One region of the Faecalibacillus sp. TM498 genome, then DNA from elsewhere that is predicted to be linked to it. Evidence: riboswitches for the same ligand, from Rfam matches in the RefSeq annotation. Region 1 holds a riboswitch; each other region holds the start of a gene.
The links. A riboswitch is a leader RNA that binds a small molecule or an ion and turns the genes downstream of it on or off. The one in region 1 is predicted to bind cyclic di-GMP.

Region 1 (10,953 bases):
ATTATTTATGTGTATAATAATACCATCATAGAAATAAAAGGGAAATGAATTATGGAAAATATAAAGAAAATTATATCTTGGCCTGTTATTTTAGGAATACAGGTCATTACAACAGTAGTATTATTATTTTTTATTTTTAAGCTTAATATTTTACCAACAACATATGCTGTTATGGTTGGGATGATACTTGTTTTATTAGGTTTTATTAATTATGCATTAATGAAACCTAATAAAAAAGAACATCATCGTAAAACAAAACCAAGAGAGATTATTGGTAAAGTAATAAGTTTATTATTAAGTGTTTTAATGGTTTTTGGATCAGTAATGATCAATAAAGGTTATTCAACATTAGATGATATTACGAATTCTAATACGAAATCTGCACATTATGCAATTGTTGTATTAAAAAGTAGTAAAATAAATAGTTTATCTGAATTACAAAATGAATCGATTGAATATTGTTTGCAATATGATAAAGAAAAAGATATGAATCAAGTTATTGCTGAAGCTAAAAAGAAAGAATCAAGCTTGAATTTTGATGTTGCTATGACATATTCAAAACTAGGGGATGATCTTTATAATAATACCGTTAATGCTATATTAATTAATACAGCATATAATGGTATGTTTGAAGAAAATCATCCAGATTTTCAAAATGAAGTTAAAGAAATATGGGCAAGTGACATAGAAACAAAAGTCAAAGACTTTTCAACAAGAGTTTCTGTAACAAATACACCATTTATTATTTATATCAGTGGTATTGATACATATGGAAGTATTACAACAGTATCTAGATCAGATGTTAATATGATCGTTACTGTTAATCCAAATACAAAGAAGATCTTATTAACATCTATTCCAAGAGATTACTACGTAACTCTTGCGAATATGAAAAAAAAGGATAAGTTAACGCATTCAGGTATTGCTGGACCTGAAAATACGGTTAAAACAATGGCTCAGTTTTTAGGAACAGATATCAACTACTATGCAAGAGTTAACTTTACATCATTGGTCACAATGGTTGATGCATTGGGTGGTATTACTGTTAATGTTGATCAAGATTTTAGTGCGGGTGGTTATACCTATAAATTAGGTCTTCAACAAATGAATGGTAAAGAAGCATTAGCTTATTCAAGGGAAAGACATTCATTTGCTGATGGAGATAATGTACGTGTAAAACATCAACAAGATGTTTTAATGGCTATGCTTAATAAAATGATGTCACCTGCAGTTATTACTAATTATAGTAGTGTTTTAAAAGCTATATCAGGATGTTTTGAAACAAATATGGCATCGAGTGATATAACAGATTTAATCAAAATGCAAATAAATGATAATGCTTCATGGACGTTTAAACAAAAACAATTTACCGGAACAGGAGTTATGCAAACAGGTGGAGCTTACATGCCTGATAGCAAACTTTATTATATGATTCCAAATGATGATAGTGTTAAAGAAAATCTACAAGCAATTAAAGATGTCTTAAATGGGAAATAGTTATTCTAGTTGCTAAAAGTGATCGTTGAGTAATAATAGATAACATTGATTATATAGCGCTCTAAATAATCGCGTGTTTTAGAAAAATCACTTTAAATTATTAAGGGGATATTGATTTCACATCAATATCCCCTCTAAAATATCTAATGTTTTTTAGGAGGAAAATTAGGCTGATGATCAGTCTTGATTTTCCTCCTTTATTTTTATTGTTATCGTGATTTTTCTACTCTAGTTTTCCTATATACTTAATCAACTACCATTTTCCATTAGATTTAGATAAGCTAAAAATCATAACTATGAAATATTCAATATAGATCAAATTAAAAATTGAATTTATATTCATCAGTAAACATCTCTAAAATAGTTTATAATATGTAAAGAAAGGGTGATAGAAATGAAGAAAATACCAATAAGAACGAAAAGTTTTTCAAGACTTGTAGAAGGAAATTATTATTTTGTAGATAAGACCTTGATGATCAAAGAGTTCTTAGATAGAGGAACAGATGTAACATTGATTACTCGTCCTAGAAGATTTGGAAAAACCATCAATATGTCAATGATGGCAGAATTCTTTGATATTACCAAAGACTCTAAAGAAATCTTTAAAGGTACAAAAATCATGGAAACACCTTATGTAGCTGAAATCAATCAATATCCAACAATCTTTATCTCTTTTGCGGATGCCAAAAGAGATAAAGAAACAGTTGTTTCGACGATAAGAACACAAATACAAATTCAATGGGATAAATATGATTTTGTATTTGAAAATCTTAAGGGATTTAAGAAAATAAATTATGAAAGACTTATGAAGTATTAGCTGATAATAACAAGAATAATCTTAAGGGAATAGATGATGCAATTTCATTCTTGATGGAAATAATGGAAGATTATTATGGAAAAGAAGTTATGGTATTCATAGATGAATATGATACACCATTTGTAGAAGCACATACAGGAGGGTTCTATGATGAAGTAAGAGGAGGACTTGCAGGATTGCTTCATAATTCTCTTAAAACATCAACCAGCTTAAAATATGCGATGCTTACAGAAATTCAAAGAGTGGCTAAAGAAAATATTTTCAGTGATTTAAATAATTTAGATGTGTATACAGTAATTGATAATGATTATAGTGAATATTTTGGATTCAGTATAGAAGAAACCAAAGAATTACTTGAATATTATGATTTAGAATTAAATGATGAAGTCAAAGAAATGTATGATGGCTATAAAATGGGAGATAAAGAAATCTATAATCCATGGTCTATTTTAAATTATGCAAGAAGAAAAGTACTTGTTCCTTATTGGGTCAATACGAGTGCTAATACAATGCTTAAACAAGCTATATAAAAAGTAGACTAGGACTTTAAAAAACAATATGAAAAACTTATAAAGAATAACTATTTAGAAACAAGAGTTGTCCTTCAAACAAGCTTTTATGAAGTGGCAAATACACCTAACTTATGGGGGATGTTTGTAAGTGCTGGATATTTAACAGTAGTAAAAGCAATTGATCCAAAAAAAGAAAAGTTTAGAATTGCGATACCAAATTATGAGGTAAGAAGATAATTTATAAGATTAATGGAACATCAACTAGGAATGAACAATGGATAATATGATCGCATTGTTGACAATTTGATTGCTGAAAACAAAAATGATTTTTTCAAAAATTATCAAAATGTATTAATGATTCCAAGCTATCATGATTTAAATAATGAAAACAGTTATCATATGATGATGTTAGGAATGTGTTTATGTCTATCAGATAACTATAAAGTTATTTATAATCGAGAAGAAGGTAAAGAAAGATGTGATCTCATTATCCAGGCTCATGATGAAAAGAAAACATCGTTTATTATTGAATTTAAGTATTTCAAAGAAGATAAAAAAAGATTTTGAAAAAGCATTGGATAAATTATCAAATGAAGCTATTCAACAAATCAAAGATAGAAGATATGATTATGATTTAAAAGGAAAAGTGATTTATATAGGCTTAGCCCATCGTGGAAAAGATGTCATGATGAAATGGGAAGAAAAGGTTTATATTTGATGTTTGTTATTATAATAAAAAAATCAACGCTTGTTGATTTTAATAATGGTGCTGGAGATGGGATTTGAACCCACAGCCTACTGGTTACGAGTCAGTTGCTCTACCGTTGGAGCTACTCCAGCATAGAAATAGAAGCAAAGCTTCTATTTTTTTTCAACTTTTGTTTCACAATAAAGACAACGATAAATACGTTTTTCTTCATTGGCTAAGTAGAATACATGATCTAAACCTTGTTCTGTTGAAGTAATACAACGAGGATTTTTACATCTTTCTACATTAATGATTTTTTTAGGAAGTTGTAATTTTTTCTTTTCAACTAGTTCACCATTTTTAATAATACATACAGTAATATTAGGATCTAAATAACCTAATACATCTAAATCTAAAGTGAACTCTTCATCTATTTTTAAAATATCTTTTTTACCAATTTTATTAGATTTAACGTTTTTAATAATAGCAACGCTACAATCTAATTTATCTAATCCTAGTGCTTTATAAACTTCTAAAGATTTACCAGCAGTAATATGATCTAAAACAATCCCGTTTTTAATACTATCTATCTTCATTATCTTTCTACCTCATTTTCCAATCCTAACATTTTTAAAATAAGTGCCATACGCATAAAACGTCCGTTTTGAACTTGATCAAAATACTTAGCTCTTGGATCATCATCAACCTCAATAGCAATTTCATTAACACGGGGTAATGGGTGCATAACGATTAAATCAGATTTTGATTTTTCTAATTTCTTTAAATCTAAAATATATGTATCTTTTAAACGAATATAGTCTTGTTCATTAAAGAATCTTTCTTTTTGAACACGTGTCATATAAAGAATATCTAAATCTTCAATAACTTCTTCAATCGTTTCAACTTCTTTATAATCTAAATTCTTAGCATCTAATAAATCATGTTTTAAATATTCAGGAATTTTAAGTTCAGGTGGTGCAATAAACACGAATTTAATATTTTTATAACGTGACATTGCTTTTGTAAGAGAATGAACTGTACGTCCGAATTTTAAATCCCCACAAAAACCAATTGTTAGATTATCTAGTCTACCTTTTTCTCTATAAATAGTAAGTAAATCAGTTAAAGTTTGCGTTGGATGGTTATGACCACCATCTCCAGCATTGATTAAAGGTACTGTACTTTTTCTTGTAGCAACAAGAGGTGCTCCTTCTTTTGGATGACGCATTGCAATAATATCGCAATAGCTTGAAACAACACTAATAGTATCACTAACACTTTCACCTTTAGAAGCGCTTGTATTGCTTGCACTTGAAAAACCTAAAACACTTCCACCAAGTGATAACATAGCTGATTCAAAAGAAAGTCTTGTACGTGTACTTGGTTCAAAAAAGAGTGTAGCTAGAATTTTATGACGACAAACATCTTGATAGCGTGTACGATCTTTAATAATATCATTCGCAATATCAATTAGTTCATCAATTTCTTCTACACTTAAATCCATTGGGTCAATTAAATATTTCATAATAGTCTCCTTTTTTTTTTCTTCAATATTATAGCACTCCTTAGAAAGCTATTAAATATATTTTAAAAAAATACGGAAATTTCTTTCCGCATTATTTTTTACCATTAAAACAATAAGTACAGATCTTATCACTATCAAGTCCAATAGCTTGAAGCATATCATCCAAACGATTAAAACGTAAAGAAGTAAAATTAAGTTCTTTACGGATTTCTTCTACCATTGCATTATATTCAGGAGTATCTGGATCACTATATGTTTCTAACATATTGATATCATTTTCTCCTTCACGTTTTTTAATAACACGACGTGTAATTAAATCCATATCACTTGTACTTCTTGAAAAGTTTAAGTAAGGACATCCATACATAATTGGAGGACAAGCAGGTCTGATATGGACTGCTCTTGCTCCAGAGTTATATAAATATTCAGTTGTATCTCTTAGTTGTGTTCCACGAACAATTGAATCATCAATTAATAATAATGATTTTCCTTTAATCAAGCTAGCAATTGGAATTAATTTCATTTTTGCAATTAAATTACGATCCGCTTGAATTTGTGGCATAAATGAACGTGGCCACGTAGGTGTGTATTTAATAAAAGGTCTTCCATATTGAATATGTGATTCATTTGAATAACCAATCGCATGGGCAATTCCACTATCAGGAACACCTGCTACAAGATCAATATCTTTAATATCATCTCTTTGAGCCATTAAACGACCACATTCATAACGCATTTCTTCAACATTACGTCCTTCATAACAACTTGTTGGATAACCATAGTATACCCATAAAAATGAACAAATTTTCATTTTATCATTGGCTTCTACAAGTGTTTTCACTTCTTCACTGGTCATAAAACAAACTTCACCAGGTCCTAATTCTTTATATAAAGAATAGCCTAAATTGATATAAGCATGACTTTCAAATGAAGCACAGAATCCATTTTCCCCCTTACCAATATTTAATGGAGTTCTTCCTAATTTATCACGTACTAAATACAAACCATCTTTTGTCATCAACATAAAAGAAATAGAACCTTTTACTTTTCTTAAAACATTGATAATTCCATCAACATAAGTATCCTTTTGATTGATCATTGCAGCAATCAATTCAGTTTGATTCACTTCTCCCCCAGACATCTCTAGAAAATGAGTATGCCCATTATCAAAAGCATCTTGAATCAATTCTTCCATATTTGCAACTCTACCTACAGAAACAATTGCATAACTACCTAAACGACAATTGATTAAAAGAGGTTGAGGTTCATTGTCTGAAATACAACCAATCCCCATTTTTCCAGACATTTCTTTAATATCATTTTCAAACTTAGTTCTAAATGGTGAATTTGAAATATTATGAATTGCACGGTTAAAACCGTTTTCTCCATAAACTGCAATCCCGCCTTTTTTTGTTCCTAAATGAGAATGATAATCAATACCAAAAAACAAATCAGTGACACAGTCTTTACGACTGACAACGCCAAACATACCACCCATATGTAATTTTCTCCTTTTTCATTTGTTCTCAAAATACCAAAAATATGATAACATAAAACAAAATGAAGATAAAGGACATAAAAAAATGAAATTATATATAGTAAGACATGGTCAAACAGGTTATAACATTGATAATAAAGTTTGTGGCATTTCGGATGTTGAATTAACATCTTTAGGAAAGCAACAAGCTAAAATGGCCAGTGAACAATTAAAAGATATTTCATTAGATATGATTTTTGCTTCACCACTTCAAAGAGCACATGAAACTGCAAAAATCATAAATGAAAATCATCAATTAGAAATTAAAATAGATTCTAGAATTCAAGAAATCAATTTTGGCAAATTTGAAGGAATTGCTAATAATGAAGAATTTCAATATTATAAACAAAATCATGGACTCCATTATCCAGGCGGAGAATCTTTATTCCAAGTAGTCCATCGTGTGTATAGTTTTTTAGAAGAACTTGAAAATAAATATCCTGATAAAAACATTTTAGTTGTTTGTCATGGAGGTATCGTGCGTGTCATTCATAGTTATTTTCATGATATGACAAATGAAGAATTAATGACATGGTTACCCGAAAATTGTTGTATTCAAAGCTATGAAAAATAGTGACTTTGTATTGACTGAAAAGTGGAAAGTGTTATACTAATTATAGGAAAAAAGGAAAAGGAGAGTTAAATATGAACGTAGATAAAGATACTTGTATCGGATGTGGAGCATGTGCTGGTGTTTGTCCTGTAGAAGCTTTAGCATTTGATGACGAAGGAAAAATGGAATGTGACAAAGATACATGCATTGGATGTCAAGCATGTGTTGGAACTTGTCCAGTAGAAGCTATTTCAGCTGAATAATAAGATAAATTTAATAGTTATAAAGGACTTTTTATGATATATGGTTATATCAAAAAAGTCCCTTTTATTATGTTGAAAATTTTTCGGTCGAAAAAAAGCATATTTTGGTCGTAAAGAATATTTTTTGTTGAAATTATGTGATAATATTAGTTTATAAAAATTATATATTTTAAAGGCAAAACTATTGAAAAATAGTGACGCAAAGCTACAGAACTGAACCGTAAGGAAGTTGGCTGAGTTGCAGATAATGTGTACTTAGTCTTTTCTTGCGGCTTTTTCTTTATAATTATCATTTATCGTCAATATTTTTTTATAGTTTTGTAAAATTGGGAGGAAGAATAATGAATAGAAAGAAGAAGTTGTTTTCACTATTATTGGTGGTAGCCATGATAGTAACAGCAGTTTCAACAAATGTATTTAGTGCATTTGCTGAAGAATCGGTAGATTTATCTCAATTTATTGATAAAAATCTACCAAGTGATGTAGTTGATAGAAGTTATATTAAAATTGGAGACCATATTTTACAGCCGAATATAGAAAACAAAATACCGTATGGTTCAGCAATTTCTATCAAACTAGTATGGGGATTTATTGATAATCAGTTTCCAACAAAAGATAATAATACAATGGTTTATACTTTGCCTGATGGAATAACCATGGAAGAAGGAATTAAGGAACTAAAAGAAGGTGCGGAAACTGTAGGACATTTTGAAATAAAAGGTAATACAATTACAGTTAAATATAATGCAGGAGATCAAAGTGAATTATTTTTTAGTAAATCAAATAGACATGGTTCACTGATCATCAATGGAACTTTGAGTGATTCATTTACAAACAATCATGAAGGTGGAAAAGGAAAACTAGACTTACCAGGTGTTGGTCAATTTATCATTGATATGGATCGTGATAAATCTAACGATAAGGTAGATATTGAAAAAACAGGAGGAAAGGTTATAAGTGATGGGGATAATCTTTCTGCAGAATTTAAATTAAAGGTTTCAGCAACTGGTCCACAAACAAACGTTGTTGTGACTGATCAAATGGATGAAAATATGACATTAGATGGAGATGTTCAATTTTACACAGATGAAGCCTGTACAATTTCTTATACTGGTACAGTTACAAATAATTTAAAAGAAACTAATAAATTTCAATATACAATTGGAAGTATGAATGATAAAGAAGTTTTATATGCTAAATATAAAGTAAAAGTAAAAAAAGATGTTTTTGCATATAATCCGGATGATTGGAATTCTAAAGTTGGAAATAACATAACTGTAAAGAGTGATGCACAAACAAATGAAAAAAATTCTTATAAGAAATTAGAATATACTAAGAAAAATTGGGCAGAAAAAAAGCATAGTGTTACTGGTGATGATAGTAATAAGGTTATCAATTGGGAAGTTACGTTAAATCCTGGGGGTAATTTTGATATTGGTGGTTCTACTATTAAAGACTCGTTAGGTGATAATATTGGTGAATATATTGATGGAAGTTTTAAATGTAGTCCTTCTATTGAAGGATTAACATGGGAAAGTTTAACAACTGGAAATTTCCAAGTACCTGCTGGATGTGATAAGGAGTACAAGATTACTTACCAAACTAAATTTGGTGAAGATCCTAGTAATGCGCCAGCTATTACAAAGAGTAATACGTTCACTATTAATCCTTTTGGTAATACACAAAACACGGATTATACAGATTCATTTAAAGTAGGAAAAGAAAATTATCAATTTATTGAAAAAACTTGTCTAACAACAAGAAATTCACAAGAGGTTGCATGGCAAATAAAAATTAATGTTCCTGAAAATGGTATAAATCATTTAATTGTTAAAGATACAACGCCAGAAGGAATGAATTATAAATCATATCAAGTTAAAAGTGGATATAATGGTACACCAATATTTAGTCAAAAGGATAGAGAATTAACTTTTGACTTTGGAAAAGTAAATGAAGGAACTATTATTATACAAGTTATTACATCTCTAGATAATATTCCATCAACAACAACATCTTATGCAAATAAAGGTGAATGTTTTAATGAAACAAAGAAATTAGGGGAAAGTAATGCTAATTATGATTATAAAATTGAAACTTTTCTTGAAAAAGAAGGTTATTGGGGTAGCTCTTGTAATAAAGATGAAATGGCTTGGAAATTAATTGTAAAAAAAGTACCAACCGATGCAAAAAATGTTTTTATTGAAGATACACTTCCTGAAAATACACAGTATGTAGATAACTCATTAGATATAATTGAAAAATGGGATAGTCAAATAACAAATGAAGAGATTCTTAAGAATATTCAAGTAGAAAAAGAAAACGGAAAAGTTAAGTTTATATTTACAAATGCAGCATTAGATTATTTGAAAACAAATTCTTTAAATCTAACATATAAAGCAAGCATTATAGATGTTTCAAAAGCACTAGGAGATAAAGCCTATGACAATAAGGCGTCTTTATCTATTGATGGCAATATTTCAACAGCAACAGCTACAAGATGGTTTGGGTTATCAAAAAACGATATTTTAAAGAAAGAATATACTTATAATCAAGATACAGCACCAAATGTTAGATATAAAATTACGGTGAATGAAGGTGCAATTAAATTAAATGAGGGTAAAGATATCGAACTTGTTGATGAAATGGGAAGTGCTCTTGATTATTATATGAATAGTTTAACAATTAATGGTAATAAAGCTACGGCTAATCAAGTAAGCTATGATGAAACAAAACATGTATTAAAAATAATAATTCCTGATGAAAAGAAAGTTGTTCTTGAATATGAAGCAACTATTAATTTACCAGTAGGTGAAGATAGTAGCGCATTAAATGAAACAAATGCCTACAATAAGTGTTCTTTAAAAGGAATACCAAATCAATCTGAATTAGAGACGTATGTTTCTTTGAAAGGAAAAGTACTTGAAAGTTCAGGAGCTTCCACAGGGAATGGCGTCAGTATAAAACTTTATAAATGTGATAAAGATGATCAAACAAAAGCCTTAGAAAAAGCCAAATTTAGCTGTAGTGAAGTAACATATAATAATAATTTTGAAACAACTGCTACAAAATTAAAAGCAGAGGGCGAAACATTACCAACGGGTTATCTTACTTTTTCTGGGTTGAGTAGAAATGTTCTTTATAGAATTGTTGAAACAGAAGCACCTGATAATTATAAATTAGATGCTACACCACATTATTTTATATTTAAAGGAAATAGTGAAGAAAATTATCCTGAAGCTATTAAAGAAGGAGATAATACTTATCCTGTAACACTTATTGATAAAACACAAGCAATGCATTTTTATACAATTTCTAACGAAAAAGGAACAACAAAAGAAAATACTATTGAAATTAGTAAAATAGATGCACAGACGAAATCTGAATTGAAGAACGCACACCTAAGTATTATTAATAAAGATACAAATGAAACTGTAAAAAGTTGGATAACTGGCGAAAATAATAATCCAGGAAAAGTTAAACTAGAACCAGGAACATACGTTTTAAAAGAAACCAAAGCACCAGAGGGATATATGGTAGCTGATGATATTACGTTTGTTGTGG
Region 2 (10,953 bases), on a different contig from region 1:
TAAAATGGTACGTCTTAGTTTTTGTATCTTCTTACCTGCAATCTTTATTTTTACTAATACAAGTCATTTCGTGATTGCCTTAATAATGCTTATTTTCATGACATGTGGTGAAAGTCTTTCTTATAGTCCAATGGTTGTTTTAGGATAAAAGTATATACCTAATCATACTGGATTTGCCTCTGGTATTGCTTTAGGTTTAGCGGTAAGTATTGGCGCAGCATTATGTCCTGTTCTTGGATATGTTTCAGATGCTTATGGTTTAAATTATGCTTTTATTATTATGACAATTGTTTGTGCAATTGCTCTTGTTGTTCAATGTTATTACCAAATGTGGAGGAAAAATGAAGAAAAGTGGTGTAATCAAAACGTACATATACTTTATCAAATAGAAAAGAATCACCAAAAGATTTTAATGAATTTTTTAAATAAATAGATTAAAATAAAAGAAAAGGGGTGATTGGATGCAAGATTATAACTCTTATGATTTATTTGTGAAAAATCCACGTATTCATACCAATTTTCCTTTTCTTGCTCTTGATTGTAATAATAAAAAAACAATTCCACCGCGTATGCGTTTTCAAGAAATGCATTGGCATGAAGATATGCAAATAACTTATGTTTTAGAAGGAATTATAAAAATTATTTCACTTGGAAAAACGATAGAAGTTCATCAAGGAGAAGCTGTTTTTATTTCTCAAAGAGTATTTCATCAGTTTATCGAAGTAGAAACAGCACATTATCGTTCTTTTCTTTTTCCAAAAAGTTTTATTAATTTTTATGAAAAAAGTCCTATGGAAAAAGAAATTGAACAAATGAACATTGGAATTTGTCTTTTAAAACAAAAAGAAATAATCGACATTATTAAAAACATCAATCATGTATCTTTTGAATTTTATCAAGAAAAACATAAAGAATACTATTTAGCAACACAACTTGTTCAATTTATGTATTATCTTTTATTACAAGCAGATCATGAAGAAAATACTTTACAAGATTATCATCATAGTTTACAAAATGTCTCGCTTTTATTCATTTACATTATCAAGAAAATATTTCTCTTGAAGAAATTGCTTCTTATGGAAATATGAGTGTTGGTCATTGTGGAAGACTTTTTATGCAAGTTCTTCAAACAACACCGTATGAATATTTAATCAATTATCGTATTAAAAAAAGTTTAGAACTATTAGGAAAAGAAAAAACAATCATTTCACAAATTGCTTTAGAAGTTGGTTTTAACGATGTCAGTCATTTTATTCAAAGCTTTAAAAAAAGAATGAGCATTACACCAAAACAATATCAAAAACAGCTTTTTAGTCATCAAAATAATATACAAGATATTTAGGAGAAAAGATTATGTATTATCAAACAACATATAAATCACCCTTAGGAATTTTATATTTAGTAAGTGATGAAGAAAATTTAATAGGATTGTGGTTAGAAGGGCAAAAATATTTTCAAGCAACATTAAAAGAAGAACCCATTATTAATGATCAAATAGAAATACTGCATAGAACAAAAGAATGGTTAAATCGTTATTTCAAAGGAGAAAAACCAAATATTAAAGAACTCTCATTAAAACCACAAGGTAGTGATTTTAGACAAGAAGTGTGGAAGATACTTTGTGAAATACCTTATGGTGAAGTCACAACTTATGGAAAAATTGCAAAAGTTGTAGCTCAAAAAATGCATAAAGAAAAAATGTCAGGACAAGCAGTAGGAAATGCTGTAGGGCATAATCCTATTTCAATTATTATTCCTTGTCATCGTGTCGTTGGTACAAATGGCAGTTTAACGGGATATGCAGGAGGTATTGATAAAAAAATCGCTTTGTTAAAACATGAAGGTGTGGATATGACATATTATTTTAAGCCTAAAGCCAGATGATTCTGGTTTTTCTTTTAATTTACTTTTATTATAGTATAATAAAAGTAAAGGTGAGAATATGAATGCATTAAAAGAAACAAAGAAAAAACATTTATTAGCTATTTTAAAATATCTTTATCTTCATAACAGTTCAACAATGAATGAATTGGTAGAAAATCTACAATTATCCCAACCAAGTATTCGTAATATGGTAAGAACGCTTCAAGAAAAACAATTGATTCAAGAAGTAGGAAATGATTTATCAAGTGGAGGAAGATGTCCAACACGCTTTGCATTAAATGAAAATAATTATTTGATTCTTTGTCTTTATGTTCAAGTAGATAAAGTTATTTATCAATTAAGAAATTTTAATGAAATAAAAAAAGAGAGTATTCTATTTTATCAAAGTGAGGATGAATTGAAAAAGACTATCAAAGATTTAATTGATCAAGAAAAGATACATTGTTGTCAAATAGCAGTAGAAGGTATTGTTTATGAAGATGTCTATGTAACGGATCATCATAATGTTCTTGAAAAACATCAATGGTTAAAAGATATCAAAAAAGAAATAAACATTCCTCTTCAATTACAAAATGATGTTAAGATGATTCATCAAGGATGTTATTTTACTTATCAACAAGATTCTACTTATTATTTGTATATTAATGAAGTAGGTATAGGAAGTTCTTATTTCTATAAAGATGAACCACTTTATGGAAGAAGTGGAATCATGGGGGAAATAGGGTTGATATCTTTAAAAGGGAAAACAATCAATCAACAAATTCGTGAATGTCAAAACCAAGAAGAATTTAATGAGATTCTTAGTTTGTTGCTAAGTATAGTTTTTACAATGATTGATCCAAAGCGTTTAGAACTCTCATTAGATTTAAAATGGCGATATGAAGAAAATATTATTGAAAAAGTATTAAATGAAATAAATCAAAGTTGTTTTGAAAATCTTTATTTTCATGAAGATGTTTCTTCTATGCTATTTGATGGATTAGTTTATAGAGGGGTTGTTTATTTATTAAAGGAAAGGATTGAAAGAAATGAAAAAATATGAAGCAATTATTTATGATATTGATGGAACTTTGTTAAATACATTGAATATGAACATGTATCCATTGATGAAAATCATTAAAGAAGAAACGGGAGAAGATTGGACATTTGAACAAGTTTTAAAATTTGCAGCCTATCCAGGTATGAAGGTCATGGAAGAATTAGGTGTTAAAGATCAAGAAAAAACCTATGCTAGATGGGTGCAATATGTTAATGACTATGAAGAGGGAGCTACTTTATTTGAAGGATTTGAAGAAGTTTTAGAAACCTTTAAAAATCATAAAATTAAACAAGCAATCGTTTCTTCAAAGTTAAGAGATCAATATGAAATTGATATTGTTTCTAAAGGCATTGATCAATATATGTCAGCTGTTATTTTAGAAGATGATACAACGCATCATAAACCTCATCCAGAGCCTTTATTAAAATGTATAGAAAAATTAAATTTGAATTCTGATGAGGTGATTTATATTGGAGATGCCTATTCGGATTATCAAGCTGCTTTAAATGCCAACATTGATTTTGGACTAGCTAAATGGGGAAGTGTTGCTTGTCAAGATATTCCTAGTCAATATACTTTTGAAAACCCAATAGATTTACTGAAGTTACTTTAAGATTTTCAATAATATAATGAATGGTTATTTATGTTTTTAAGTAACATGATTGATTTTGATAAATCATACACAAAATTTTTAACAATTATTATTTCTTAAGAAATAGTCCAGAATATCTTTAAGAATTGTTTAGAATTAGTTCATGACTTGTTCATATAACTTTCTTATTCTTTTGTTTGTAAAAAGGAGGCAGTTATATGAAGTTAAGATACATTTATCGTAGTCTTTTATTTGTTATAGGAGTATTTTTTATATTATTAGGATTTGTTGGATTATTGCTTCCTGTTGTTCCTCAAGTACCATTTTTTATTATTGGTGCGATTTGTTTGATGGAATCATCAAATCGAATTAAAGAATGGGTCAAAGGACATGAATTATATCAAAAACATTGTCAAAAGATTATTGAAAAATCACACTTTTTAAAGCGAATACTGAATTAGTATTCGTTTTTATTTTCAATAAATTGACATAGATTGTTGGGTAAAATATAATGAAGATAACTTAATAGGCAAAGCAATTGAAAAATTGTGACGCAAAGCTATAGGGTCTTTAAAATGACAGCCAGTTGCAACTATATTAAACAGGAAAACCATACCTTTGTGCATATTTTTCCTGTTTTTTTGTAGGAGGGCAGTTATGGAAAATAAAAAAATCTATATAATAATTCAAAAAAAGAACATCGTTTAGGGTGGAAAATTATTTTTACCATTTTAGTAGCTGCTTTATTCCTTTCAATTTATACATTTATTTTACAAAATAATTATAAAAAAGAATTTTATTAGTAGAAGATAATGATTTAAATGCTGAAATAGCAATAGAACTTTTAAATGAAGAAGGAATGTTTATTGATCGTGTTAAAAATGGTGTAGAGTGTATTGAACAAATTGAAAAACAGCCCACAGATTATTATTCTTTGATTTTAATGAATATTCAAATGCCTATTTTAGATGGTTATTATACTACTCAAAAAATAAGAAGAATGAATGATCCTATTAGATCACATATTCCAATTATTTCGATGACAGCCAATGCTTTTGCCGAAGATAAAAAGAAAGCTTTAGAATTTGGAATGAATGATCATATTGCTAAACCAATTGATATGAATATTGTTATTCAAGTTTTAAAGAAATATATTTAATGTTAATTAATTGTTATGATTTAGATTGCATTCTTAACAAAATAAGCATAAAGAACTATAATTTCTTGGGGAGATTTATTTATGTGGGTTTTATATGCGTTTGGATCAGCTTTGTTTGCAGGAATTACATCAATTCTTGCCAAGTGTGGAATTAAAAAAACAGATTCTCATGTAGCAACAGCATTACGTACAATTGTTGTTTTGATTTTTTCATGGTTAATGGTTTTTATTGTACATAGTCAAAATCAGATTTCAACAATTTCAACAAATACATGGATTTTTCTAATCTTATCTGGTTTTGCGACAGGATCATCATGGCTTTGTTATTTTAAAGCTTTACAATTAGGAGATGTTAATAAAGTTGTTCCGATTGATAAATCAAGTATAATTCTTACAATTGTTTTAGCTTTTATCTTCTTAAAAGAAGATATGACTTTATTAAAATGGATGTGTGTTATTCTAATTGGTGCAGGTACGTATTTAATGATTGATCAAAAAGAAAGTTCAACAACGACACATCATAAAAGTTGGTTGATTTATGCTTTACTTTCAGCTGTTTTTGCAAGCTTAACATCTTTACTTGGAAAAGTAGGTATGCAAAATATTGACTCTAATTTGGGAACATCTATTCGCACTGTAGTTGTTTTAATCATGTCATGGGTCGTTGTGTTTGTTGTAGGAAAACAACATACCATCAAAGAGATAGACCGTCATGAATTACTTTTTATTTGTTTGTCAGGAATTGCTACAGGGTTATCATGGCTTTGTTATTACAAGGCTCTTCAAGAAGGACCAGCAAGTATAGTTGTACCAATTGATAAATTAAGTATTGTTGTGACAATTATTTTCTCATATGTTGTCTTCCATGAAAAACTAAATAAGAAATCATTGATTGGATTTTTGATTCTTGTTGGTGGAACATTATTAATGTTACTTTAAATATGGCGAAAGCCATATTTTTCTTTTCAAAAGAAATAATATCCTTTAAAATAAATAAAGGTGAAAAGAATGCAAAAACAATTAATACAATGGTATCAACAAAATAAAAGAGACTTTCCTTGGAGAAAAGACCAAAATCCATATCATATTTGGATCAGTGAAATTATGTTACAACAAACAACGACAGAAACAGTTATCCCTTATTATGAGCGTTTTCTAGAAAACTTTCCTACAATTGAAGCACTTGCCAGTGCTTCTTTAGAAGAAGTCTATAAAATGTGGGAAGGTTTAGGATATTATCGACGTGCGAAGCATTTACATGAAAGTGCTCAAATAATTGTAGAAAAATATCAAGGGAAATTTCCTTATGAATATAATGATATTTTATCTTTAAAAGGAATTGGAGAATATACTGCCGGTGCTATTAGTTCAATTGCTTATGAAAAGCAAGTTCCAGCTGTAGATGGCAATGTTTTAAGAATTATCAGTCGCTATTATTTGCTTAAAGAAAATATTGCAGAAACAAAAGTACAAAAGAAAATATATCAAATAGTTCAAGAATTGATTTTAAATCAAGATGCTTCTGCTTTTAATCAAGGAATGATGGATTTAGGAGCAACGATTTGTAAACCTGTCCATCCACTTTGTTCTCGTTGTCCGATTCAAAAAGAATGTTTAGCTTTTAAAAATAAACAAATGGATGTTTTACCTATTAATATAAAAAAAATAAAAAAACAAGAGATAAGTTATATTACAGGAATCATCACTTATCAAGATAAATATTTACTTATTCAAAATCCACCAGGGGGATTATTAGAAAATCTTTATGGTTTTGTACAATATGATGTTGAAAGTCCCTATAGTTTTGTTTCTTCTTTTCAAGAAAAGTATCATCAAGATTTAATAATTCAAGCACATATTAAAGATATTAAACATGTTTTTAGTCATCGTACATGGTTTATGCATGTTTATCATTTTGTTTTAGAACATGAAATAGAAGGAATGTATACTTTAGAGGAAATAGAGGCGTTACCTTTATCAACTGCCCATTTAAAAGTTTTAAAAGCGTATCTAAAGTTCATGTAAAATACAAATAAAATAAATATAATAGTTAAAGGGTGTGATGCTATGAAATTATTTAAGAAAGAAAGTAAAATTGAAAAAGAGGAGTACTTTTCTTTTTGTGTTGAAGGAATTTATGAACATAAAAATGATGAATTGTTTGTTTTAGGAATAGTTGATGGAATTATACAAAAATTAGATTCTTTATTTTTGATAGGTCCTTATGGCTATGAAGAAAAAGTAGAGATTCAAGAGTGGATAGAAGTAGATTCTAAGCAAAACTATTATGCATTATTGATTGATCAATGTTTTCAAGAAGAAATAGATCAAGGTTATATCTTTACGAATAAAAATAATCATTTAGCTTCTTCTCGAGAAGAAGTTTATAATCCTTATCTTCAATTTTTATTAGACCAAGTTAATTGTCAACACTATGATTATTTAGATATTTTATTTGAACAACTTGCGACAAGAGCTTATTTTTTAGCTGTATTTGATTATCAAGATTTTCCTATTTATCAAATAAATGATAAAAAATATTATCCAATTTATACAAGTCAATTAGAAATGAATAAAGATCAAAAATGTAAAAATAAAAAAGGTTCAGTTTATAGTTTTGATGATTATTCTAGAATGTGTTTAAATCAAGATAAACTTGATGGAATTATCATTAATCCTTATCATAAAGAAAGAAGTATTGTTTTAAATAAAGATGTTATTCAACATATTAGAACAATTAAAGAAAAAAATATAAAAACATATGCGAAAGCTAAAAGTTATCTTAAAGATAGGAAAAGGAGACAAAAGTATGAAATTGATTATGAGAGCTGATGATTTAGGATTTAGTGAAGCAGTCAATTTAGGAATTTATAAAGCAGTTAAAGAGGGTGTTATTACAAGTGTTGGGATGATGACAAATATGGAACATGCAAACCATGGGTATGAACTTGTAAAAGATTTTGATATTGCTTTAGGGCAACATACAAATATTTGTGCGGGAAGACCCTTAACTGATCCTAAGCTTATACCATCTTTAGTTCAAGAAAATGGTGAATTTTGTTCATCAAGAGAAATTAGAAGTAGAAAAGAAGATACAGTAGTTATTGAAGAAGCTGAGATGGAAATTGAAGCACAATATTTACGTTTTAAAGAAATCACTGGAAAAGATCCTGATTATTTTGAATGTCATGCTGTTATTTCACAAAAATTTTTTATAGCTTTAAGAAATGTGGCTAAAAAATATGGTCTTTTTTATGAAAATGTTTTATTTGATCAAGAGTTTGAAAAAGAAAATAATATTTATGGTATTGCAATGGCCAAGCTTAATGAACAAATGCTTTATGATCCAAAAGAATATATTGAAAACAGTTTAGAATTTATTAGAAATCATGATGTATCCGTGATGGTTTTCCATCCAGGGTATTTAGATCAATATATTCTAACACATTCATCTTTTACGCTTATTAGGGCAATGGAATGTGATTTTCTATGTTCATCATGGTTAAAAGATTGGCTTAAAGAGTATCAAATTGAATTAACTGATTTTAGAAAGGTTAAAAATGCATAGATGTTCATGGGTCAATGATGATCCTCTTTATATTGATTATCATGATCATGAATGGGGAAAACCTGTTTATGATGATCAAAAATTGTATGAAATGTTTTTATTAGAGACATTTCAAGCAGGGCTTTCTTGGATCACTATTTTACATAAAAGAGAAGCTTTTAAAGAGGCTTTTGATCAATTTGATGTTAATAAAATAGCAATGTATGATGATTGCAAAATAAATGAGCTAATGAATAATCCAAAGATTATTCGTAATTCTAGAAAAATTAAAGCAGCAGTTAAAAATGCACAAATATTTATTGAAATACAGAAAGAATATGGTTCTTTTTCTAAATATTTATGGGCTTATACAAATGATAAAATTATTTATGAAAAAAAAGAAAATGAAACAACGAGTACGTTATCAGATCAAATTTCTAAGGATTTAAAGAAAAAAGGTATGTCATTTGTAGGAAGTATTACAATCTATTCTTATTTAGAAGCAATTGGGATTTATAATCATCATGATAGAAATTGTTTTTTACATCTTTAAAGAACAGTTTCTTTTTTTGTATTATTAGGTATAATAAAAATAAGGTGAGTTTAATGCAAAAAAAGAGACAATTAAAAACTTGTATTGTTGTTGTCGTTTTAATGTGTCTACTAACGATCTCCATGACATTTCAAACAATTTGTGTAAAGACAATCAGTGATAATTATATTAATTCACTTATTGTCAATCAAATTATTGATTTAATTATAGACGAAGAAACAGATGCAAATTTTCAACAAATAAATCAGTTACAAAATAAAATAAAAAAGAGTGATGCTCTTTATCAATTAAATAGATATGCTTTTGATCAATCTATGCGAAATACCAATAAAAATAAAATAAAATTAGATCAAAAAGAATTACAAAAATTTTCTACATCATGTAAAAAAATGATCAAAGATGAATTGAATATATCTATTGAAGAAAAACAAATTATGAATATTTTAAAACAAAATCAGTTTTGGAATAAAATGATTCATCGTATGAAAAATAAATTAAGTTCTTTTTCAAAAATCTTTGTTTTTATTTATTCGATTATGCAATCAATATTTTTTAGAATAATTATTTTATTGTGGATATTATTATGTTTTTTTAGATTATATAATTTAAATAAATCAAGTTTTTCTTTGGCTTTTTCAATAGTTCTTTTAGTAAAAGCCTTGATTGATTATATGATGATAGGATTAATTGAAATATCAAAATCTTTTTATATTAAGATGTTAAATATTCCTATTTCATCTATAAGTATTGATTCTTATTTGATTGTGGCAATGGTATCTTTAATGATTGGCATGATTCTTTTTGTTTGGCATATATATAAGGCAGAGTAATCTGTCTTTTTATTTATAATTTTTTATCTATTTGATAACAAATTATAAATTGTATGAATTTATACAATATCACTAGACAAACAAAATTGTATACAATATAATGTTAGCAATACAAATAAGAAAGGAAGGTTTTATATATGACCGAAAAAAGAGTTTACAATTTCTCAGCAGGTCCTTCAATGTTGCCTGTTGCTGTACTTGAAAAAGCAGCAAAACAAATGTTGAATTATGAAGGCAGTGGTATGTCTGTAATGGAGATGAGTCATAGATCCTCTTCCTACTTAGATATCTTTGAAAAAACAAAAGGATTATTAAAGAAAGTGATGAATGTTCCTGAAAATTATAAAATTGTTTTTATTCAAGGGGGAGCAACTCAACAATTTTCAATGGTTCCTTTAAATCTTTTAAAGAATGGGAAAGCTGATTATGCGATTACAGGTGCTTTTAGTAAAAAAGCAGCTGCAGAAGCAAAAAAATATGGGGATATTCATATTGTTTATGATGGTAGTAGCAATGATTTTAAACATATTCCAACACAAGATGAATTAGATTTATCTAAAGATGCATCTTATTTACACATCTGTGCTAATAACACAATTTATGGAACAGAATGGAAATATGTACCTGAAACAAATGGGGTACCAATTATTGCGGATATGTCATCTAATATTTTATCAAAACCAGTAGATGTAAGTAAATATGGGATGATTTATGCGGGTGCTCAAAAGAACATGGGAATTGCTGGATTAGGAGTAGCAATTATTCGTGAAGATTTACTTCAAGATGTTGCCAAAACAACACCTGTTTTATTAGATTATAAATTGATGATCAAAAATGATTCAATGTATAACACACCACCAGCTTATGCAATTTATGTTTTAGGACTTGTTCTTGAATGGATTGATTCTTTAGGTGGATTAGAAGTTATGAAAGAAAGAAATGAAAAGAAAGCTAAATTAGTTTATGACTATTTAGATCAATCGACTTTCTATAAAGCACATAGTGATAAAGAAAATAGATCACTTATGAATGTGACTTTTACAACACCAAATAAAGATTTAGATGCGAAGTTTGTTAAAGAAAGTATCGAAGCAGGCATGACAAATTTAAAAGGTCATCGTTCTGTAGGGGGGATTCGTGCTTCTATTTACAATGCAATGCCATATGAAGGTGTTGAAAAACTTGTCGCATTTATGAAAGAATTTGAAGAAAATAATCGATAAGGAGTCAAGTATGTATAAGGTTAAATTGATGAATAAAATATCTTCAGTAGGATTGGATTATTTTAATGAAGATTATGAATATGGGGAAACGTTAGAAAATGAAGATGCTATTTTACTTAGAAGTGC
Region 3 (10,953 bases), on a different contig from region 1:
GGATTTTAACAGTATCTTGTAACGATGTTTCAATAATCTGTATTCTCTGGATTTTTTATTTTTAACATATTTACGCATAATTCTTTTTCGAGTATGATTGAGTTGATCATTTATTAGTCTGGTAACGTGAAAATGGTCAACAAGCAAGGTCGAATTTGGAAAATATGTCTTTAGTAAGGGTTTGAATATAAAGCTCATATCAGTGCATATGTATTCGACCTTTTTTCTTTCTTCCAAATCAATCTTAAATAGATAGTCAGACATGATATCATGTGTTCTGGATTCAACGATATCAATAATCAAATTGTTTTCAAAGTTCATAAGGATAGCAGGATATTTATATTTGGAGTTTCTAGAGAAATGAAATTCATCAATCAATAGAACTCTAGGAAGGCTATGTCTTTTAATTCTGACAAAAGTATCAAATATTTCCATGATTCTGGTAGAAGAAACACCAAACATTCTAGCAATGGAAGCATAAGTAGCATTATAAGGTTTTAACCTGTTTAGAATAGAAATGATAGCTGTTCTAGTAAAAGACCAATCACCATAAGCAATAGGATTTACATCAGAAAAAGAAGCATTACAGTCAATGCATTTATACCTTTTAACATAAGTAACCATCTTTACAGGTTTATCATTAACAGGTACAGATACAATAGATCTTTTCTTGTTGCCTTTACTAATGAAATGAGTGCTGCCACATGTAGGACATGAAAATCTAGATGGCTTGAATCTAATATCGATTTCATAATTAGATTCTTTATGATCTACAGTAAATGTTTCAACAACATCATCCTTGATATCAAATAGTTTTAATAATTCGTTGTTCATAATAATAATTTAATCAGGACCAGACAGTAAAATTGTATCAAAAAAGGGGATGATTCACATCCCCACGATAATTTAGAGGGTACTCCGCCTAATAATTTAGAGCGAACCTCTAAGCACCGGATAATTTAATATACCATGAAATTCATCCCACTTTTCTTTTATATCAAATTGACAAATAAGAAATGAATCTATATAATATAAGTAAATGATACTCATGGTCTCAATAATAAAAAGGAACGAAAAAAGTTTGAAAAAGTAAAGATTTGTAACTATGGCGGACACCCCTTATATATTTATGAACATATATTTTCTATAATAAATGTGTCAATAGATAGAACGGAGAAAGAAATATTAGTGCAGTTTAGATTTAAAAAATGTCGTTTGGTTTTGTAGGGTTGTCAAAAATTGAATAAGGATATAGAATAATAAAATTAAATAAAAAATATGTAAAAAACTGAGAAAATTTGTTATAAAAAATGGCTTTTGAAAAATTGAAAAAGCGTTGATTTTATGATAAGATTCTAATGAAGGATAATAGCAAAATTAGTGAAAGCTAATGACGCAAAGCTACGGGTCTAAGTACAAAAGTATATGATTGCCGGGCCGCCCAATTCAAAAAAAAGAATAGGCGGCTTTTTACCGTCTTATAGGAATAATTAATAAAATGATGAATATATATATTAAAATGGGAGGTAAAAATTATGCTGAAACGTATGAGAAGAATTGGTTTATTTGTTCTAGCAATAGCAGTAGTTATTAGTAGTGCAATTATTGCCTCTGCTAATGAAAGAAGTGGTACTACTACAGGAAGTGCAACAGCACAAACAACTGCTTCTAGTTATGTAATAGAAAATAAAAGTAGCGATAAAAAAGATATTACAGTTACAATTCAACATTATAATGGAAGCAAAAAAATCTATTCAGATGATGTGAAAACTCTATCTTATGGATCAAAAATCAACGATTACGCTAAAGCAATAAATTGGGATGTAAGTAGTGTAACTGTTGATGGAAATGCCGTATCAAATAAAAATTATATTGAATTGACAGGAACTGGAAGTGCAACGGTTGTAGTGAATTACACTGCCAAAGAAACAGATGTATTAGGAGATACTTCTTTCTATGATTACACAGTAAAAGCTGGTGAATCAAATGGAATATATTATTCTTTTAATATGTTAGGAGATAATACTAATCAAAGATTGACATCTGGTACATCTAGAAATTCATGGAAAGGTGTTTATTGGAATGGATGGCAAAATATTGAATATCAAAGTAGAAGTGATTTAGGTACAGGAAACAATTATGAAACATATTCTTATGAATTGATGAAAGATGACTATGATGTTAATGCTTATACAGGAAGCAGCAAAGTAATTAAAGGATTGTTGAATGGTATAGATAGTGATGGAAATGTAAAATTTAATTATACTGAACCAGGATTCTTTGTTAAGAGTAATGAAACAGTAACAATCAATGGAAAAGAAACTTATCTTAGACGTTATATAGATAGTATGAATTTGAAATTTCATAAAACAGGTGATACTTATAAATTAACTTCAGTTATTGATACAGCACAAAATAATAAAGAAGTGACAACAAGTGGTTCAAATTTCTTCCCACTTAATGATTATTCTACAGAAGGAACACCAAATTACTTTTTTGGAATGAGATATGATGTTGAATTCGCAATAGGTGATTATGTCGGTGATTTGACTTATAAATTTACCGGTGATGATGATATGTGGGTGGTTTTAGATAATACCAATGTCATTATTGATTTAGGTGGAATTCATGCTGCAGCTACAGATAGTGTTGATTTGTGGAGTAAATTAGGATTAACTCCTGGAAGTTTAACAGAAGATCAAAAAAATCAAACGCATAAATTAACAATTCTTTATATGGAACGTGGCGCTGGAGAATCTAATTGTCAAATGGAATTTACTCTTCCAAATGCAAAAGTTGTTGATGTTATAGAAAAGCCAAAAGCTGATTTGAATCTTCAAAAGGTTGATGAAAACGGAAATGGATTAAGTGATGCAGTATTTAAGTTAGAAAATGATTCAACAAAAGAAGCAAGTAGAGTTAAATCAACTAGTGATGGAAATATTACTTTTAGTGGTTTAAAAGAAGGTACCTATACCTTAACAGAAGTAAGTGCTCCAGATGGCTATTTAGTTTCTGATGATACATGGAAAGTAAGAGTTACAGTTGATAGCAATAATAATGCAGTTGCAAAGCTCTACTTGGTTAAAGATGATCAAGAACAAGAAGTAGCACAAACAAATGGTAAATATAAAATTGAAAATAAAAAGGTTCAAGAAATTATTGAAAACTCTTTACAATATGACAAGACTGCAAAAGTAAAAGATTGGGATGAAAGAACATATGATATTAACATTACTGCTAAATCTTTATCTACAAGTTCAAGCGTAGTTCAAAAAGAAGCAGTAGCTGATATTATGATGGTTTTAGATATTTCAGGTAGTATGCTTTACAATGGGAATAGTAACAATCCTACAGATAATGGAGGATTTAGAACTGTTGGAAAATACTGTGATGTAAAAAATAGTTTAGATGTTAATAAGGTGTATTATTATGATAATACATTAACAGATGTTTCATATAAGCATACTAATGGTAATGCATATACTTATAAAAACGCTAAATATCCAATGATTTATATAAATGATACATGGAAATATTATAACGGAAGTAGTTGGGTAAATGTACTAGATAAGATTTCAGGTTATTATGGAAATAAAAAGGATAACAACACAACAATTTATACATTGGATAGTGGATTAACTGGATTAAAAGAAGCATCTTTAGCATTTATTTCAGCAACAGCAGAATCCTCAGAAAATAGTAGAATTGGTGTTGCAACATTCAATGCTTATGGAAATAATTTAAGCAATCTAGTAAATGCAAGAGATAATAAAAATAGCTTAAAACAAACAATTGCAAGTATCTATGCAGCTGGTGGTACGTCTCCTCAAAAAGGCTTAAGTATAGCACAAACAAATTTAGCTAATTCTAAACGTACAGATGTTCCTCAATATGTTATTTTATTTACAGATGGGGCACCTTCTGAAGGCACGGATAAAAATGATTCCAAAGAAATAGCAAGACAATTAAGAGAATCGGGTATAACGGTATATACAGTTGGATTAAAGTTGAATGATGAAACATCTAATTGGTTATCTGAAAATATTGCATCAACAAATTGTGCTTTTACAGCAGCAAATGTTGATGAATTAAAGGTAATCTTTGCTAAAATTCAACAAACAATATCACAAAATATTGATATTAAAAATGCTAATATTTTTGATGTAATTGATCCACGTTTCCAACTAGTAGGTAATGATGGAAATGTTATAACGGATGAAGCGTTAAAACAAGGTGAAATAGAAGTTACAGGAACTAATGGCAAAGTTGGTATGGCGTATTATGATGAAGTTAATAATACCCAAGCAATTAGATGGACTGATCAAACGATTCCAAATGTTAATACTGGCGAATGGAACACAACAATAACTGTTAAAGCACGTGACAAATATATAGGTGGTAATAACGTTCCAACTAACGTAAGTCCAGATTCAAAAATAACGACAGGTTTTGGTGAAGCTGTTTTACCTCAACCTAAAGTGAATGTAAAAGTTGATATTGCAACCAGTAATGATGATATTTGGATCAATAGTGGTGAGACAGTTCCAGTTGATGATACTAATATTGGAAATAGTAAAGTCTTTGATATAGGAAATGTTGTTAATAGTAAAGGTAATGTTGTATATAAGTACAATGAATCAACGAAAGAATTTGAAAAAATTACAAAAGGCGATTTAACTATACAATGGTATACTGATGATCAATGTACATCAGAAACTACGAAAGATAAGATTTCTAAAGTTAAACCAGATGGTAGAACGGATTTCTTCTTAAAAGTAGGATATGATGGTGGTAGTGCTACTGATGAAAGTAACACAAATACCAATGGAAATAAGGTTGGTAATAGTGAATCTAATATAGGATATGCTATTAACGATGGTAAAAATGGTAATGACAAAGAATGTGTTACTGATTTTGAAAATTGTAAAAAGAATAAATCTGAATATGGTATTTATAGAATACATGTGAAATATACTTTACCTGAAACAGGTGGAACAGGAATTTATTGGTATATGGCAGGTGGTATGTTGCTTATGATGGTAGCAGCAGTTGCTATATATAGAAAAAGGTATTATGAGTATATGAACAAATAGTTTTCCTATTTATTCATAACTCTTATATATATAAAAAAAGAAAGGGAGATAGAATATGAAATTATTTAAAAAAGTTTCAGCAATGGTGGTTTCATTATTGATGGCACTAGCAATGGTAGTACCAGTAGCTGCCGCTAATCCAACAATTACAGTAAAAAACATTGCTACAGACGAAAATGTAACATTATCTTATTTAAAAGTTGTTAAACAAGATAAAACTACAAAAACAGGATGGGCTTTTGTTAGCGATGAAGTAACTAAAATTTTTAAAGAAGAGTATAAAAAAAATGATGCTCAAGCTATTTTAGCTTCATTAGCTAATAGTGCTGCTCATTCTAAAGCGTTAGCTAGATTAGGAAATTTAAATGGATTTACTAAATTTACAGATAACGCTGGAAGAAAAACTGAAGTAGATGGTGCAGGGTTATATGTTGTTAAAGTTGTAGATAACTCAAATAAATATACTTATAACGTTATGGCTGCTCCAATTAATTTTGATTATGCTGGAAATCCAGCAACATTAAGAAATGCTGAATTAAATGTAAAAAGATCAGAAACTAGATTAACTAAAACAGTTAATGATGCAGATGGTGCTGTACACAATGGTCAAACAGTGACTTATACAATTAATGTAAAAGTTCCTTCAATTGATCCAACTGCAACAAATAAGTTATTTAAAGTAACTGATGCATTAACAGGTGCAGAATACAAAAAAGATACAGTTGTTGTTAAATTAGGGGATAGTAAAATAAATATTGCTCCTACATTTGATGATGCAACTAATTCATTTGAATTAGATTTATCATCTTTCATTGATGATACAAACAGTAATGCTGGAAAAGATGTTACAATTACTTATGATGTATTAGTAACTTCTGAAAATGATAAAGTAACAAATACGGCTAACGTAAGTCGTACAGGTTCAGAAAATTATTCAAGTGATTCTGTAGATTTATATGAAGGTGCAATTACTTTAACAAAAACAAATGATTATGAAAAAGAAAGTGATAAAAAATTATTAGCTGGTGCAGGATTCAACGTATTAGATAAAGATGGAAATGTTCTTAAATTTGTTGATAAAGGTAATAACACTTATGTATTAGCTAAAGATCAAACAGTAACTACTGGTGTCGTAACTGAAGTTGTAACTGGTGCAAATGGTCAATTAGTAGTTAAAGGTTTAGATAAAGGTGAATATCAATTTAAAGAAGTTACTGCTCCTGATGGATATTCTATTAATGAAACTAATTCAAGTGCTACTTTAACAATTACTGGTGATAAAGCAACTGCAGAATTTACTGCTGATACAGATATGAGAGATACAGAAGTGGGTGCTTTACCTGAAACTGGTGGTATTGGTACTACAATCTTTACAGTAGGTGGATGTGCAATTATGGTTGCAGCTGCTGCATTATTCTTTATGAATAAAAAGAAACATGAAAAATAAAATAATTATCAGAGGCTTTTAGCCTCTGATTCTTAAAATGATATAAGAATAAGGAGAGTCCAGATGAAAAAGAAGTTAAGCAATATAGTTATAATCTTGATATTCGTTGCTGGTTTGTCCTTATTGGTATATCCATTTGTTGCCAATAAGTGGAATAGTTATAGACAGGATCGTTTAATCAGTAACTATGAAAAGATAGTAAGTCAAAAGAGTGATTCAATAGATTATGATGCAGAAATGAAAAAAGCAAAGGCATATAATGATGCTTTAGCACCGCATATTTTGCCGGATTCATTTATTAAAGCAGAAAATCAAAAGTCAGAAGATAAGTCATATATTTCAGCTTTAAATCTTGCTGGTGATGGAATAATGGGTATTGTTGAAATTCCTAAAATAGATGTGAAGTTACCTATTTATCATACAACGAGTGAAGAAGTATTAAGTAAGGCTGCTGGACATTTGGAAGGAAGTTCTTTACCTGTAGGGGGTAAAGATACGCATGCAGTTATCTCTGCACATAGGGGGTTGCCAAGTGCAACATTGTTTACTGATTTGGATCAAGTTAAAAAGGGAGACCACTTTTTAGTCCATGTTTTGAATAAAACTTTATGTTATGAAGTAGATAGTATTGTTGAAACTGAACCTGATGATACATCAGCTTTGGCTGTGCAAGAGGGAAAAGATTTAGTTTCGTTACTTACATGTACACCTTATGGTGTGAATACTCAACGTTTGATTGTAACAGGTCATCGTGTTTCTTATAACAAATCTGTTGTAAATAAGGAAAAGAAAAATGGTTTTACAAGTCTTCATACGAATTATTTGTTATGGGTTATTGTTGGTTTAGCTGTTACTGGTGGTTTTATCTTTATTTTATATAAAAAGGATAAAAAGATGAGATCTAAGGAGTAGTTATATGAAAAAGAGATTACCGAGTATTTTGGTTGGATTGTTATTCTTAGTTGGGTTGGGTATTATGATTTATCCTACTGTTTCTAATCAATGGAATACTTATCGACAAAATAAATTGATTAGTAATTATGAAAAAATAGTTGATGATATGTCTGATGAAGACTTTAGTCAAGAATGGCAAAATGCACAAGCATTTAATGAAACAATAAGTGGGAATAATGTTTTTGCTGATGTGTTTGGTGAAAAGTCCAAGGATAGTGAAAATAGTGAATATAATCGAGTTTTAAATATGAATAATGATGGAATCATGGGATATATTTCTATTCCTGAAATCAATATTAAATTAGCTATTTATCATGGGACAAGTGATGATGTTTTACAAACGGGTGTTGGTCATATTAATGGGTCTAAACTTCCTATTGGAGGTGAAAGTACACATTGTGTTTTAGCAGCGCATAGAGGTCTTCCTAGTGCAGAATTGTTTACTGATATTGATCAACTACAAACAGGTGATAAATTTTATTTGCATATTTTAGATAAGGTTTTAGCTTATGAAGTAGATCAAATTTTACCAATGGTTGATAAAGATGATCATCAAACTTTACAAAATGCTTTGTCTATTACTGAGGGTCAAGATTATGTTTCATTATTTACTTGTACACCTTATGGAGTGAATAGTCATCGTTTAATTGTAAGAGGACATCGTGTTGAATATAATGGTGAAGAAGATGTTAAACAATCTGTTGGAGATAGAATGTTAGAGTCTATTAAAAACTATTATATGTTGATTTTAGTTTTAGGTTTATCAATTACGATACTTGTTATTATTATAATGAGATATGTTTTTAATAAAAAGAAATAAGGGAGGATATGAGGATGAAAAAGAAATTTTGTAAGTTATCGGCTATCTTTATAGCGTTGATAATGATGTTTACGGTTGTTGTTTTACCAAATGTTGAAGCAGCATTACCTGTAGATGTTAATAAAAAATGTAGTTTAGAAATTTCAATTAGCTCTCATAGTTATGCTGAGGATTTATCGAAAAATGATGTTCAGGCGGATCTTTATAGGGTTGCTTCTATTAGCCAAGGTGGCAATTATACCGGTTTAGATGCCTTTAAAGACATTGATTGGTCAACTGTTAAATATGATGCAACTCAATCAGCGAAGACTTGGAAACAAAGAGCAAGTGAAGCTTCTAAAGTCATTAAAGATGCTACTCCAGCTTATACAGCAACTTTAAAAGGCGGATATGTTAAGCTAACAAATTTACAAACAGGACTTTATTTAGTTGTTGTTAATGATATGAATAGTCAATATTATTCTTATAAGTTTACACCTTATTTAGTTTCTCTTCCAAATAATTATTATTATACAACTAAAAAGGATGATACATGGTATTATGATTTAGTTGGTTCGAAAGCTATTGGTATTAAAGCTGATCGAGAATTAAGAATGAGTTCTATTCAAATTACTAAAAAATTAACAAGTCAAAATACAACTTTAACAACAAATGCAACATTTGTTTATCAAGTTGATATTGAAACAATTGAAAATCAAAAAGAAACAAGATTTATTACTTTAAATTTTGATGAAGTAAAAGAGAAAACAATTAGAATTGCCGATATTCCAGCAGGTTCAAAAGTAACTGTTACGGAAGTTTATACAGGAGCTGGTTATGAAATTGTTGGTGATTCTAAAAAAGTTTTGGAATCATTAGTGGCAGATGAAGATAGTCAAGAGATTGCAACGGCAAGTTTTGAAAATAAAGCTTCTAATGAAATTCATGGTGGTTATGGAATTGTTAATAATTATAAATATTCAAAAGAAGATCAAGATTATACAGTTAAACAAAGTAAAGAAAATAAGACAGTTCAAGAGTAGGAGGATAGAGATATGAGAAAATTAAACAAAAAATTAGTATTATCTATTGTTGCTCTTGTGATGATTTCTACTTTAGGTATTGGTAAGGCTTTGGGATATTTTACGACTCATACGAATGCAACTGGTGGATATAAAATGAATTTAGGTTTTACAGATACAAAGATTGAAGAAGATGTTGATAAAGATGGGAAACATGTTGTGATTACTAATGTTGGTGATTATGATTGTTTTGTGAGAATTAAAGTTTTTGCAGCGGATAACCTTAAAATTAAATATAATTTAGGTAAGAATTGGCAAGAAAGTGATGATGGGTATATTTATTATAATAAAGTGCTTTCTTCTAAAGATAAAACAAGTGAATTAAATATTAAATATACACTACCTGAAGTAAATGATGATAATAAGGATAAAGATTATAATATCGTTGTTATTCAAGAATTTACACCGGTTGTTTATGATGATCAAGGAAACTTAATTGCTAATTGGCAACAAGTTTATGAAACAGAGTAGGAGGTTATGGTAATGAAAAAAGTGAAATCGATTTTTATGAAACCTACAATCCTTCTTGGTATAGCTGCTGTTTTATTACTTGGAAGTGGTGTAGGAAGTGCACGTGCAGCACTCACATATTATAGTGATCAATATTCAGCTTCTATGGATATGTCTACAATTGGAGTTTCTTTAAAGGAGAATGGAAAGGTTGTTAGTTCAAAGACGTATGATGATCAAGGAGATGCAACAACTAATGGTGAAGGTAAACTTCTTCAAAATTTATTAAAAGATGATGAAAAGTTTGTTTTAGGAAAAACTTATGATGAAAAGTTAGCTGTAGAAAACAGTGGTAATATTGATACTTTTGTAAGAGTTGTTTTAACAAAGAGTTGGCAAGATAAAGAAGGGAAAAATGTTGATTTATCACCAGCATTGATTGAATTAGGATTTAATCAAGATGGATGGGTCATTAATGAGGCTCAATCAACAGATGAACGTGTTGTTTTATATTATACAAAGGTAGTTGAAAGTAAGAAAACAACACCGGATTTTATGAAAACTATTCGTATTAGTAATCAATTGTCAACAATGTATACGAAAGTAGAAGATGAAAAAACAATTAAATATCAGTATACTTATAATGGATATACATTTACATTAGATGCAGAAGTTGATGCAGTACAAACTCATAATGCGAAAGATGCTATTAAGAGTGCTTGGGGAATTGATGTGAATGTTAATGACGATGAAACTGAATTGAGTTTAGGATAGGAGGGTACAGATGATGAAAAAAAGAATTTTGTGCCTTGCTATGGCACTTATGATGATGGTTGGTACTTTTTCAACAGTTCAAGCTAAAGAATTAGTAGGAAAAGATCATTGGAAAGTTTCATTTGATGGTAGCCAAATGACAACTAATTTTGGTAAAGATCAAATGAATGATGAATTAAGTAATATTCAGCCTGGAGATTCAATGACTTTAAAAGTTAAAATCGAAAATAAAAATAGTCAATATACTGATTGGTATATGACAAATGAAATTATTAAGACATTGGAAGATGGATCAAAGGCAACTAATGGTGCTTATGAATATCGTCTAGCTTATGTAGATAGTCAAAATAA

Region 2: it holds a riboswitch for cyclic di-GMP, as region 1 does, so the genes downstream of both, LJD32_RS12320 (response regulator) here and LJD32_RS02185 (SpaA isopeptide-forming pilin-related protein) in region 1, are expected to answer to the same signal.
Region 3: it holds a riboswitch for cyclic di-GMP, as region 1 does, so the genes downstream of both, LJD32_RS09730 (SpaA isopeptide-forming pilin-related protein) here and LJD32_RS02185 (SpaA isopeptide-forming pilin-related protein) in region 1, are expected to answer to the same signal.

Annotation. Positions count from the first base shown of each region.
Region 1 covers NZ_JAJDKB010000004.1:6,149-17,101, reverse strand. The annotation lists gene LJD32_RS02235 (LCP family protein) at 52-1,497, shown strand; gene LJD32_RS15245 (AAA family ATPase) at 1,892-2,314, shown strand; gene LJD32_RS15240 (AAA family ATPase) at 2,377-2,844, shown strand; gene LJD32_RS02225 (PD-(D/E)XK nuclease domain-containing protein) at 3,181-3,393, shown strand; gene LJD32_RS02220 (hypothetical protein) at 3,329-3,544, shown strand; tRNA gene LJD32_RS02215 (tRNA-Thr) at 3,591-3,666, opposite strand; gene LJD32_RS02210 (aspartate carbamoyltransferase regulatory subunit) at 3,688-4,110, opposite strand; gene pyrB (aspartate carbamoyltransferase) at 4,110-5,039, opposite strand; gene LJD32_RS02200 (amidophosphoribosyltransferase) at 5,131-6,537, opposite strand; gene LJD32_RS02195 (histidine phosphatase family protein) at 6,623-7,150, shown strand; gene LJD32_RS02190 (4Fe-4S binding protein) at 7,222-7,392, shown strand; cyclic di-GMP riboswitch class I at 7,557-7,638, shown strand; gene LJD32_RS02185 (SpaA isopeptide-forming pilin-related protein) at 7,734-10,953, shown strand, end outside.
Region 2 covers NZ_JAJDKB010000050.1:4,655-15,607, forward strand. The annotation lists gene LJD32_RS12285 (MFS transporter) at 1-148, shown strand, start outside; gene LJD32_RS12290 (cupin domain-containing protein) at 462-1,088, shown strand; gene LJD32_RS12295 (helix-turn-helix domain-containing protein) at 1,115-1,342, shown strand; gene LJD32_RS12300 (methylated-DNA--[protein]-cysteine S-methyltransferase) at 1,354-1,884, shown strand; gene LJD32_RS12305 (ROK family protein) at 1,943-2,926, shown strand; gene LJD32_RS12310 (HAD family hydrolase) at 2,913-3,536, shown strand; gene LJD32_RS12315 (DUF454 family protein) at 3,734-3,976, shown strand; cyclic di-GMP riboswitch class I at 4,034-4,109, shown strand; gene LJD32_RS12320 (response regulator) at 4,309-4,674, shown strand; gene LJD32_RS12325 (EamA family transporter) at 4,756-5,613, shown strand; gene mutY (A/G-specific adenine glycosylase) at 5,683-6,699, shown strand; gene LJD32_RS12335 (SseB family protein) at 6,742-7,506, shown strand; gene LJD32_RS12340 (ChbG/HpnK family deacetylase) at 7,484-8,242, shown strand; gene LJD32_RS12345 (DNA-3-methyladenine glycosylase I) at 8,235-8,774, shown strand; gene LJD32_RS12350 (hypothetical protein) at 8,828-9,604, shown strand; gene serC (3-phosphoserine/phosphohydroxythreonine transaminase) at 9,742-10,827, shown strand; gene LJD32_RS12360 (phosphoglycerate dehydrogenase) at 10,838-10,953, shown strand, end outside.
Region 3 covers NZ_JAJDKB010000030.1:341-11,293, forward strand. The annotation lists partial or broken gene LJD32_RS09725 (ISL3 family transposase) at 1-834, opposite strand, end outside; cyclic di-GMP riboswitch class I at 1,361-1,445, shown strand; gene LJD32_RS09730 (SpaA isopeptide-forming pilin-related protein) at 1,536-5,096, shown strand; gene LJD32_RS09735 (SpaA isopeptide-forming pilin-related protein) at 5,152-6,543, shown strand; gene LJD32_RS09740 (class C sortase) at 6,607-7,455, shown strand; gene LJD32_RS09745 (class C sortase) at 7,460-8,317, shown strand; gene LJD32_RS09750 (DUF5979 domain-containing protein) at 8,332-9,339, shown strand; gene LJD32_RS09755 (hypothetical protein) at 9,352-9,849, shown strand; gene LJD32_RS09760 (hypothetical protein) at 9,862-10,602, shown strand; gene LJD32_RS09765 (hypothetical protein) at 10,616-10,953, shown strand, end outside.